3 regions of the Bradyrhizobium sp. USDA 3650 genome follow, and region 3 is predicted to be linked to each of the others. Evidence: predicted binding sites of a transcription regulator. Region 3 holds the regulator's gene; each other region holds the start of a gene.

Region 1 (3,953 bases), 380 kb from region 3:
GCCTCATAATTTCAATTGCGCGCAATCTAATTGTTTGCGATAAAGATCGCACCCCACCCGAAAACACAGGGAGACGAAAATGTCAGTGAACGTCCTTTACAAGACCAGCGCAAAAGCCACCGGCGGCCGCGACGGCCATGCTGCGACCCTCGACGGCGCGCTCGACGTCAAGCTCACCACGCCGAAGGAACTCGGCGGTGGAGGCGGTGCCGGCAACAATCCCGAGCAGCTGTTTGCGGCGGGCTATGCCGCCTGCTTCATCGGCGCGATGAAGTTCGTCTCCTCGCAGGGCGGCCCCAAGGTTCCGGCCGACGCCTCCGTGACCTCGACCGTCGGCATCGGCCCGCGCGCGGCCGGCGGCTTCGGTCTCGACATCGACCTCGCCGTCTCACTGCCGGGCCTCGCCCGCGCGGAAGCCGAGGCGCTGGTCGAGAAGGCACACCAGGTGTGCCCGTATTCCAACGCGACGCGCGGCAATGTCGATGTTCGCCTGACGGTCGTCTGATTGGTTAGCTGAAGCCGCTGGCCCGGGATGCCCTCGGACCGGCCGCTTCCGTTTGATTTGCCATCCCGCGGGATTGCGGCGAGCGGCCTGCATGACGCCCTACGCGGGAAGCCATTGCCGGCTCGGACGAACCTCGTTAGGCCTGTGATCATATCGACACAGGGGACGCGAAGGCATGACTGAAGCCGCCAGTTCTGGAGCTGCCACGGGCGCAATGAGCGGCCTGCGCGTCATCGATCTCACGCGCGTGCTCGGCGGTCCCTATTGCACCCAGATCCTCGCCGACCACGGCGCCGACGTGATCAAGGTCGAGCCGCCCGCAGGCGACGAGGTACGCGACTGGGGCCCTCCCTTCCACGAGGAAGACGCGGCCTATTTCATCGGCATCAACCGCAACAAGCGCTCGATCGGCCTCGACCTCGCCTCCGAGGGCGGCCGGACCGTGCTGCTCAAGATGCTGGAGAGCGCCGATGTCCTGATCGAGAACTTCAAGCCGGGCACGCTGGAGAAATGGGGCATCGGCAACGAGGTCCTGCGCGAAAAATTTCCGCGCCTCGTGCATTGCCGGATCTGCGGCTTCGGCGCCGACGGCCCGCGCGGCGGCAACCCCGGCTATGACGCCATCATCCAGGCCATGACCGGTATGATCGCGGCGACCGGCTCGCCCGAGAGCGGACCGATGCGGATCGGCGTGCCGCTGGTCGACATCGGCACCGGCCTCTATGCGGCGATCGGCATCCTGATGGCGCTCTCGGAGCGGCAGCGCTCGGGCCAGGGCCAGTTCCTGGAGACCACGCTGTACGAGACCGGTCTCGCCATCATGCATCCGCACACCGCGAATTATTTCATGCATGGCAAGCCGCCGGCGCTCACCGGCAACGAGCATCCCAACCTCGTGCCTTATGCGATCTTCCCGACCAAGACCGACGACATCTTCATCGGCGTCGGCAATGACGGCACCTTCCGCAAGCTCGCCAAGGAGATCGGCAAGCCCGAGCTCGGCACCGATCCGCGCTTTGCCCGCAACAAGGACCGCATCGCCAATCGCGAGGCACTGCGCGCCGAGCTCGCCGCCGTGTTCAGCCAGCACGAGGCCGAGCCGCTGTGCAATCGCCTGCTCGCCGCGGGCCTGCCCGCAGGGCCCGTGCAGAAGATCGACCAGGCGTTGACCAACCCGCACACGATCGCGCGCGGCGATATTATCGAGAAAGATTGGTACAAGGGCGTGGCATCCCCGATCCGGCTCGATCGCAGCAAGCCGAGCCTGCGTCGGCTGCCGCCGAAATTCAGCCAGCACGCGGCCGAGGTGCTGGGCGAATTCGGCTACTCCAGGTCCGAGATCGACGCGATGGTCGAGCAGGGCACGGTCTGCGGACCCGAGCGCGAGCGCTAGCGCCTCGCCTTCCTCATCCGACGGCAATGCCGCACTGCGGCGCGGGCGCTCTGTGCATCGCGAACGGAGGACGCTGCGCGCGCGGCATTCGCCTATTTGACGACTTCCCTTTTGCCGCGCTTGCCGCTTTCGTTTCGGCCGCTTACACAGTCATGTGAACGTCATATGGCGCTGCTAGCGCAAGCGATCATTTTTGACGGCCCAAGAGAACGGCCAAGGGAGGTTTACTTGATGGCTCTTAGACACTTTGGAGCGGCTGCCGCCATTGCGCTCACGGTTGGACTATCGGCCTCGCCGGCCTTGGCCGCGACCGAAATCCAGTGGTGGCACGCGATGACCGGCGCCAACAACGACGTCATCGTCAAGCTCGCCACCGACTTCAACGCGTCGCAGAGCGACTACAAGGTGATCCCGACCTACAAGGGCAACTATCCCGATACGATGAACGCCGGCATCGCGGCGTTCCGCGCCGGCAACGCCCCGCACATCATGCAGGTGTTCGAAGTCGGCACCGCGACCATGATGGCCGCGACCGGCGCCGTGAAGCCCGTCTACAAGCTGATGGCCGACGCCGGCGAGAAGTTCGATCCCAAGATCTACCTGCCCGCCATCACCGGCTATTATTCGACGTCGAAGGGCGAGATGCTGTCGTTCCCCTTCAACTCGTCCTCGACCGTGATGTGGGTGAACCTCGACGAGCTGAAGAAGGCGAACGTGGAGATCCCGAAGACCTGGCCCGAAACGTTCGAGGCCGCCAAGAAGCTGAAGGCTGCCGGTCACGACACCTGCGGTTTCTCCGGCTCCTGGGTCACCTGGGTCAATCTCGAGCAGCTCTCGGCCTGGCACAACGTGCCGCTCGCCAGCAAGGCCAACGGCCTCGACGGCTTCGACACCGTGCTCGAGTTCAACGGACCGCTTCAGGTCAAGCACCTCGAAACCCTGGTCGAGCTGCAGAAGACCAAGACCTACGACTATGCGGGCCGCACCAACACCGGCGAAGGTCGCTTCACCTCGGGCGAATGCCCGCTCTACCTGACCTCCTCGGCGTTCTTCGGCAACGTCAAGGCGCAGGCCAAGTTCGCCTTCACCGCCGTGCCGATGCCGTATTATCCCGACGTCAAGGGCGCACCGCAGAACTCGATCATCGGCGGCGCTTCGCTGTGGGTGATGGGTGGCAAGTCGGCCGAGGAATACAAGGGCGTCGCAAAGTTCCTGACCTTCCTCTCGGACACCGATCGCCAGGTCTATATCCACAAGGCCTCGGGCTATCTGCCGATCACCAAGGCGGCCTACGCCAAGGCGAAGGAAGAGGGCTTCTACAAGGACCAGCCCTATCTCGAGACCCCGCTGCTCGAGCTGACCAACAAGGAGCCGACCGAGAATTCGCGCGGACTGCGCCTCGGCAACATGGTGCAGCTGCGTGACGTCTGGTCGGAAGAGATCGAGCAGGCGCTGGCCGGCAAGAAGTCCGCCAAGCAGGCGCTCGATTCCGCCGTCGAGCGCGGCAACACGATGCTGCGGCAGTTCGAAAAGACGGCCGTAAAATAAGGCGAAGACGCCGGCAGGCCGCACGGCCTGCCGGCGTCGCCCATCATGCAAAAGCAAGCGATTTTCCAGTCAAGGCTGTTACCGTACGCGCTGGTTGCGCCGCAGCTCGCGATCGTCCTGATTTTCTTCTATTGGCCGGCGCTGCAGGCGGTGATCCAGTCCTTCCTGCTCCAGGATGCGTTTGGGCTGTCGACCACCTTTGTCTGGTTCGAGAATTACGTCGAGCTGTTCAAGGACGCGGCCTATTTCGAGGCGATCGTCCGGACCTTCTTGTTCTCGTTCGCCATCGCGGTCTCGTCGCTATCCTTCGCGCTGCTGCTCGCCGTGATGGCGGACAAGCCGCTGCGTGGCTCGATGCTCTACCGCACGCTGCTGATCTGGCCCTATGCGGTGGCGCCGCCCGTGGTCGGCGTGCTCTGGATCTTCATGCTGCATCCCTCGCTCGGCGTGCTCTCGCGCTATCTGCGCAACATGGGCATCGACTGGAATCCGCTGCTCGACGGCGAC
Region 2 (3,953 bases), 3.9 Mb from region 3:
CACCAGTCGCGGGGACGACCCTGCCTTGAATGGAGGGTCGTCATGGCCTGGAGCATCCTGTTCGTCGCCGGTCTGCTGGAGGTCTCCTGGGCGATCGGCCTCAAATATACCGAGGGGTTCACCAAGCTCGTTCCGTCAGTCCTCACGCTTGGGGCCATGGCCGGCAGCATCATCCTGCTCGGGCTCGCCCTCAAATCGCTGCCGATTGGAACCGCTTATGCCGTCTGGACCGGCATCGGCGCGGTCGGTACCGCGACGCTCGGCATCATCCTGTTCGGCGAGCCGGCCACCGCGTTCCGCCTCGCCAGCATCGGGCTGATCGTCGCCGGGATTGTCGGACTGAAGCTGGTTACCTGAGGAAGATCTTGACCGCCCACCAGGAGAGCGCGGCGACGATGGCCGAGGCCGGCATCGTAATGACCCAGGCATAGACGATCGAGCTGGCGACGTTCCAGCGCACCGCCGAGAGGCGGCGGGCGGCGCCAACGCCGACGATGGCGCCGGTGATGGTGTGGGTGGTCGAGACGGGAACGCCGAGGAAGGTCGCCATGAACAGGGTCGCGGCACCGCCGGTCTCGGCGCAAAAGCCCTGCATCGGGGTCAGCTTGGTGATGCGCAGGCCCATGGTGCGAACGATGCGCCAGCCGCCCATCAGCGTCCCCATCGCCATCGCGGCCTGGCACGAGAGCACCACCCAGAAGGGAACGAAGAATTCGCCGCCGAGCTGGCCCTGCGAATAGAGCAGCACCGCGATGATGCCCATGGTCTTCTGCGCGTCGTTGCCGCCATGGCCGAGCGAATAGAGCGAGGCAGAGGCGAATTGCAGGATGCGGAAGGCGCGATCGACGGCAAACGGCGTGGAGCGCACCGAGGCCCAGGAGACGATCGCGACCAGCACCATCGCGAGCAGGAAGCCGACCAGCGGAGACAGCACGATGGCGATCACCGTCTTGGACAATCCGCTCCAGACCGCCGCCGACAGGCCGGCTTTGGCTACGCCTGCACCAAACAAGCCGCCGATCAATGCATGAGACGAGGACGATGGGATGCCGAGCGCCCATGTCACCAGGTTCCAGACGATGGCGCCGACCAGCGCCGCGAAGATCACCTGGGCATCCACGATCGCGGGATCGATGATGCCGGTGCCGATGGTCTGGGCGACGTGCAGCCCGAACACCATGAAGGCGACGAAGTTGAAGAACGCGGCCCAGAACACCGCGTATTGCGGCCGCAGCACGCGGGTCGAGACGATGGTCGCGATCGAATTGGCGGCGTCGTGCAGGCCGTTCAGGAAGTCGAACAGCAGCGCGACGGCGATCAGTCCGACCAGGACGGGAAGACCCAACGCAACATCCACGGCGCGGTCCCCTGCCCTAAACTTGCTCGATGACGATGCTGTTGATCTCGTTCGCGACGTCGTCGAAGCGGTCGGCGACTTTCTCAAGATGGTCGTAGATCTCTGCGCCGACGATGAAATCCATCGCGTTGCCGTTGCGATGCTTGAGGAACAGTTCCTTCAGCCCGATATCATGGAGATCGTCGACGCGGCCTTCCAGCTTGCCCAGCTCTTCCGTGATCGCGGTCAGCATGGCCACGTTCTGGCCGATCTTCTGCATCAGCGGCAGCGCACGGCCGACCAGATTGGCGCATTCGATCAGAAGCGCGCCGATCTCCCGCATCGGCGGCTCGAAGCTGCGGACCTCGAACAGCATCACCGCCTTGGCGGTCTGCTGCATCTGGTCGATGGCGTCGTCCATCGAGGTGATCAGGTTCTTGATGTCGCCGCGGTCGAACGGGGTGATGAAGGTACGGCGCACCGCCGTCAGCACCTCACGGGTGATATTGTCGGCATCGTTCTCGAACTGGTTGACGCGCTGGCAATAGACCGGCGTTTCCTCGCCCCCGTTGAGCATGCTCTGGAGCGCGATCGAGCCCTGGATCACGGTCTGGGCGTGGCGGTCGAACAGGTCGAAGAACCGTTCTTCCTTGGGCAGGAAAGCGCGAAACAATCGCATCATGGGAGAGAGACTACCGGTTGGATGATGGCCTGGCCCAAGCGGGCCGTCATGAAACTGTCATAGACCATTTTCGATCCACGCGCGTGCCACCTCACGCCCGTGGAGCCGGATCATCCACCGCTTTCGCGCGTCACCGCATCTTCTATTATATCAATGACTTACAGCGACCGCCGGAAGTAATGCGCGATTTCGCCGATGACGCCGCGGCGGAAGGTCAGCACGCAGATCACGAAGATCGAGCCCTGGATCACGGTCACCCACTGGCCGAATCCCGCCAGATATTGCTGCATGGCGATGATCACGAAGGCACCGACCACGGGACCGAACACGGTTCCGAGTCCGCCGACCAGCGTCATCAGCACTACTTCGCCTGACATCGACCAGTGCACGTCGGTGAGCGAGGCGTTCTGCGCCACGAAGACTTTCAGCGCACCGGCAAAGCCGGCCAGCGTGCCCGATAAGACGAACGCCAGGAACTTGTACTGATCGGTGCGGTAACCCAGCGAGATCGCGCGCGGCTCGTTCTCGCGGATCGCCTTGAGGACCTCGCCGAACGGCGAGTTGATGATGCGGAAGATCAGCAGGAAGCCGGCGAGGAAGCCTACCAGAACCACGTAGTAGAGCACGGTCGGCTTGGTCAGATCGAAGACGCCGAACATGCGTCCCTGCGGAATGCCCTGGATGCCATCTTCACCATGGGTGAACGGGGCCTGGAGGTAGATGAAGTACAGAAGCTGCGACAGCGCCAGCGTGATCATCGAGAAATAGATGCCCTGGCGGCGGATCGAGATATAGCCCGTGATGAGCGAGAGCACGAAGGCACCGGCGACTCCGACGAGGATGCCGAGCTCCGGCGGCAACGCCCACACCTTCAGCGCATGCGCGCTGCAATAGCCGGCCGTGCCCAAGAACATCGCATGGCCGAAGGACAGCAAACCGCCATAGCCGATCAGCAGGTTGAAGGCGCAGGCGAGCAGCGCGAAGCACAGCGCCTGCATCACGAAGAACGGGTAGACCCCCGTGAATGGCACCGAAGCCAGCAGCAGCGCCATCACCACGAACACGATCATCTCGTCGCGGATCGAGCGCGGGGTTACCGGCAGCGTGTCGTCCGTCAAGGCTGTCATATCAGGCCGCCCTTCCCGTCAATCCCGTTGGCTTCACCAAGAGCACCAGCACCATCAGCACGAACACGACGGTGTTGGAGGCCTCGGGGTAGAAATATTTGGTCATGCCCTCGATCACACCGAGCGCGAAGCCGGTGATGATGGAGCCCATGATCGATCCCATGCCGCCGATCACGACCACCGCGAACACCACGATGATCAGGTCGGCGCCCATCAGCGGCCGCACCTGGTTGATCGGCGCCGACAGCACGCCGGCAAGTGCGGCCAGGCCGACACCCAAACCATAGGTCAGCGTGATCATGCGCGGCACGTTGACGCCGAAGGCGCGCACCAGCGTCGGGTTTTCAGTCGCGGCACGCAAATAGGCGCCGAGCCGCGTCTTCTCGATCAGGAACCAGGTCGCAATACACACGATCAGCGAGAAGATGACGACCCAGCCGCGATAGATGGGCAGGAACATGAAACCGAGATTCATGCCGCCCTTGAGCTGGTCCGGAATGGCGTAAGGCATGCCAGAGGAGCCGAAATAGTTCTGGAACACGCCCTGCACGATCAGCGCAATGCCGAAGGTCAGGAGCAGGCCGTAGAGATGATCGAGCCCCGTCAGCCATTGCAGCATGGTCCGTTCCAGGATCATGCCGAAGATGCCGACGATGATCGGGGCAAGCAGCAACGCCCACCAATAGTTGATGCCGCCGATGTTCAGCAGGAAGTAGGCGACGAACGCGCCCATCATGTAGAGCGCGCCATGGGCGAAATTGATGATGTTGAGCATGCCGAAGATCACGGCGAGCCCGAGACTGAGCAG
Region 3 (3,953 bases):
GCTGTCGAACCAGTTCTTCAGCCTCGGCCTGAACAAGACGATGGCGAACCTGCCTGTCACCATCAACAACTTCGTGCAGAGCCCCTATGCCTACTGGAAGCAGTTGGCCTGGAGCGGAGCGCTGCTCATCACCCTGACCGTTCTTGCCCTGAATATTGGCGCGCGCATCCTTGGCGCCGAGAGGACCGCAAAATGAGTGATCTTTCCGTATCGATGAGCGCGTCCGGTGGCCTGCCGCACGCGCCGGTGCTGCCGGAGGCGCCGCCCAAGGTGACCGTACGCAACCTGAATTTCTATTACGGCGAGCACCACGCGCTGAAGAACATCAACCTGACGCTCGGCGCCAACCGTGTCACCGCGTTCATCGGCCCGTCGGGCTGCGGCAAGTCGACCCTGCTGCGCATCTTCAACCGGATGTACGACCTCTATCCCGGCCAGCGCGCCACCGGTCAGCTCATGCTCGATCAGACCAACATCCTCGACGGCAAGCTGGACCTCAATTTGCTGCGCGCCCGCGTCGGCATGGTGTTCCAGAAGCCGACGCCGTTCCCGATGACGATCTACGAGAACATCGCGTTCGGCATCCGTCTCTATGAGAAGATCTCGAAGTCCGAGATGGACGGCCGCGTCGAGAAGGCGCTGCGCGGCGGCGCGCTGTGGAACGAGGTCAAGGACAAGCTCAACGCCTCCGGCCTGTCGCTCTCCGGCGGCCAGCAGCAACGCCTCTGCATCGCCCGCACCGTCGCGGTGCGGCCCGAGGTGATCCTGTTCGACGAACCCTGTTCGGCGCTCGACCCGATCTCGACCGCCAAGGTCGAGGAGCTGATCCAGGAGCTGTCCGAGGATTACACGATCGCGATCGTCACCCACAACATGCAGCAGGCGGCGCGCGTCTCCGACAAGACCGCCTTCATGTATCTCGGCGAGCTGATCGAGTTCGACGACACCAGCAAGATCTTCACGTCGCCGACCGACCGGCGCACGCAGGATTACATCACCGGCCGGTTCGGCTAGGAGACGCGACATGGGTTCTGAACATACCGCAAAGGCCTTCGACACCGACCTCCAGGAACTCACGCGCCTGGTTGCCGAGATGGGCGGCATCGCCGAGCGCATGATCGTCGAGTCCGTCGACGCATTGATCCGCCGCGACGTCCCGCTCGGCCAGCGCGTCGTCGCCATCGACACCGAGCTCGACGCGCTGCAGAAGCGCATCGAGGAGCGCGCGGTGCTCACCATCGCACGTCGCCAGCCGATGGCGGTCGATCTGCGCGAGATCGTCGGCGCCATGCGCGTCGCGACCGATCTCGAGCGCATCGGCGACCTCGCCAAGAACATGGGCAAGCGCGTCGCGGCGCTGGAGACGGACTTCCATCCGCTCAAGCTGTTCCGCGGCCTCGAGCACATGACCGACCTCGTGCAGCAGCAGGTCAAGTCGGTGCTGGACGCTTATGCCGCGCATGATTTGCCGGCGGCGATGGCGGTGTGGAAGGGCGACGAGGAGGTCGACGCCATCTGCACCTCGCTGTTCCGCGAGCTCCTCACCTACATGATGGAGGATCCGCGCAACATCTCGTTCTGCATCCATCTGATGTTCTGCGCCAAGAACATCGAGCGGATCGGCGATCACGCCACCAACATCGCCGAGACCGTGTTCTACATGATCGAGGGCCAGGCGATCACCGACAAGCGGCCGAAGGGCGACATGACGACCTTTGCCAACACGGTACCGAACACCTGAAGACTTAAGGAGCGACGACCCGATGGGCGCACGCATTATGGTGGTTGAGGACGAGGAAGCCCTGACCGAGCTTCTCCGCTACAACCTCGAAGGCGACGGCTATGACGTCGAGACGGTGATGCGCGGCGACGACGCCGACACCCGCCTCAAGGAGCACATCCCCGACCTGATCGTGCTCGACTGGATGCTGCCGGGCCTGTCAGGCATTGAATTGTGCCGGCGGCTTCGCACCCGTCCCGAGACCAAGCAGCTCCCGATCATCATGCTCACCGCGCGCGGCGAGGAGAGCGAGCGGGTGCGGGGTCTTGCGACCGGCGCCGACGATTACATCGTCAAGCCGTTCTCGGTGCCGGAGCTGCTGGCGCGCGTGAAAGGCCTGCTGCGGCGCGCAAGCCCCGAGCGGCTCGCCACCGTCCTTGCTTTCGGCGACATCGAGCTCGACCGCGACAAGCGCCGCGTGGCACGCTCGGGCCGGCCGATCGATCTCGGTCCGACCGAATATCGCCTGCTGGAGTTCTTCCTGGAGCACCCGGGGCGGGTGTTCTCGCGCGAGCAGCTGCTCGACAGCGTCTGGGGCCGCGACATCTATATCGACGAGCGCACTGTCGACGTGCATATCGGCCGCCTGCGCAAGCTGCTCAATCTCGGGCGCGAGCAGGATCCGATCCGCACCGTCCGCGGCGCCGGTTACGCGCTGGATGATCGGTTTGCCAAGGCGGAGCAGGTGTAGGTTTCTGCGGTTAGGTTACTAACTGCCGTGACATGTCCGATGTCGTCCCGGCGAAGGCCGGGACCCATAACCACAGGGCGCGGTTTGGCGAAGACTCGGAGTTACCCTTTCGCACAACAACTAAGTGCTCGGAGTATGGGTCCCGGCCTTCGCCGGGACGACACTGCATTTATTGAGGCGCCGCGCGTGATGACTGATCGTGCGCTAGCTTACCGCGGACCCGGCTTCACCGGTGCGCGGCGCCGATCCGACGCCGGCTGGTACGCAACCCGCGAGTGCTGGGCGCAATAGGGCAGGCCGGACAGCGCCCGTCCACCGCAGAAGAAGAAGTCCGGGCTCGAGGGATCGCCGACCGGCCAGTGGCAGGTCGCCTCGTTCAATTCCAGCAGCGACAGCCGCTGGCTCATCGGCACCACGTTGTCGTAGGTGACCGGATCCGGCTCAGCCTCGACCTCGAAGGCCTGCGCCAGCGCGGTGTTGCCGCGCGAGATCGGGCGGCTCACCCGCATCATGTGCTGCGCGGGACGCGCCTTGCGCGGCCGCGGCGCTGCCGATGACGGGCTCTTGGCGCGGCCCGAAAGGCCGAGCCTGTGCACTTTGCCGATCACGGCATTGCGGGTCACATTGCCGAGCTCCGCCGCGATCTGGCTGGCCGAAAGTCCGGCCTCCCAGAGCTTTTTCAGCTGCTCGACGCGATCATCGGACCAGGTCAAAACCGTCATTGCACCCTTTCCCTCGCTGCGCGCCAGCCATCCTGGGGCCTCGCAGCGAATGCCTAAGCCTTCAAAAACCCGTGCCGTCAGAATCCCTTAAGGCTCGCCGGGCGCGTCTTGAACGCCCGAACGTTTACGCCGGTACATAAGGACTTAAAGATCAGAACCACTGCACGAGATGTCGTATCTGACAATCCAAACGCTACAATATGGCGTGACTCCCGCGCAAGAGTCCGCCGACTCGCTTCCACATGTTCCGTGGCTAAATCCCGCAAAATCGGCACCGCAAGACTACGGATTCAGCGTTTCGCGAGGCTTTCCGGGCGGCATTGACACCCGTTTCACCAGGCCTAAGATAGTCGCACGTGCCGCCCTCAAGAGGCGGCACGTTTCGTTTTCCGGGCCGGTCGATGGTGCGTTGCGCAATGCACGCTCACACCGTCCGCAACATTCAAGTGACCGTCATGACTAACAGCGCAGCGCCGCATTTGCTCCCCGTTTTCGCCAGGTCCGACCTCGGTTTCGAGCGTGGCGAAGGCTGCTGGCTGATCGCGACCAATGGCGAGCGCTATCTCGATTTCACCTCCGGGGTGGCGGTGAATGCGCTCGGCCATGCCCATCCGGCGCTGGTCGCGGCGTTGCAGGAGCAGGCCACGAAGCTCTGGCACATGTCGAACCTGTTCCAGAGCCCGGACGGCGAAAAGCTCGCCGCGCGCCTGTGCAATGAAAGTTTCGCGGACTTCGTGTTCTTCTGCAATTCCGGCGCCGA

The links. The regulator PhoB, encoded in region 3, activates phosphate uptake and scavenging genes when phosphate is short. The targets are predictions, from matches to a motif close to TGTCATNNANCTGTCAT.
Region 1: a site for PhoB is predicted at 2,047-2,063, ahead of ugpB (sn-glycerol-3-phosphate ABC transporter substrate-binding protein UgpB). Genes of this name have one in related genera too.
Region 2: a site for PhoB is predicted at 2,063-2,079, ahead of ACVIN2_RS04800 (DUF47 domain-containing protein). Genes of this name have one in related genera too.

The regions. Positions count from the first base shown of each region.
Region 1 covers NZ_JBSRZG010000001.1:4,481,655-4,485,607, reverse strand. Annotated here, with positions in the region: gene ACVIN2_RS20965 (organic hydroperoxide resistance protein) at 80-505, shown strand; gene ACVIN2_RS20960 (CaiB/BaiF CoA transferase family protein) at 681-1,898, shown strand; gene ugpB (sn-glycerol-3-phosphate ABC transporter substrate-binding protein UgpB) at 2,130-3,446, shown strand; gene ugpA (sn-glycerol-3-phosphate ABC transporter permease UgpA) at 3,492-3,953, shown strand, end outside.
Region 2 covers NZ_JBSRZG010000001.1:972,227-976,179, forward strand. Annotated here, with positions in the region: gene sugE (quaternary ammonium compound efflux SMR transporter SugE) at 43-357, shown strand; gene ACVIN2_RS04795 (inorganic phosphate transporter) at 350-1,357, opposite strand; gene ACVIN2_RS04800 (DUF47 domain-containing protein) at 1,374-2,018, opposite strand; gene ACVIN2_RS04805 (branched-chain amino acid ABC transporter permease) at 2,177-3,145, opposite strand; gene ACVIN2_RS04810 (branched-chain amino acid ABC transporter permease) at 3,147-3,953, opposite strand, start outside.
Region 3 covers NZ_JBSRZG010000001.1:4,858,294-4,862,246, forward strand. Annotated here, with positions in the region: gene pstA (phosphate ABC transporter permease PstA) at 1-196, shown strand, start outside; gene pstB (phosphate ABC transporter ATP-binding protein PstB) at 193-1,014, shown strand; gene phoU (phosphate signaling complex protein PhoU) at 1,025-1,741, shown strand; gene phoB (phosphate regulon transcriptional regulator PhoB) at 1,764-2,471, shown strand; gene ACVIN2_RS22595 (GcrA family cell cycle regulator) at 2,681-3,193, opposite strand; gene ACVIN2_RS22600 (acetylornithine transaminase) at 3,649-3,953, shown strand, end outside.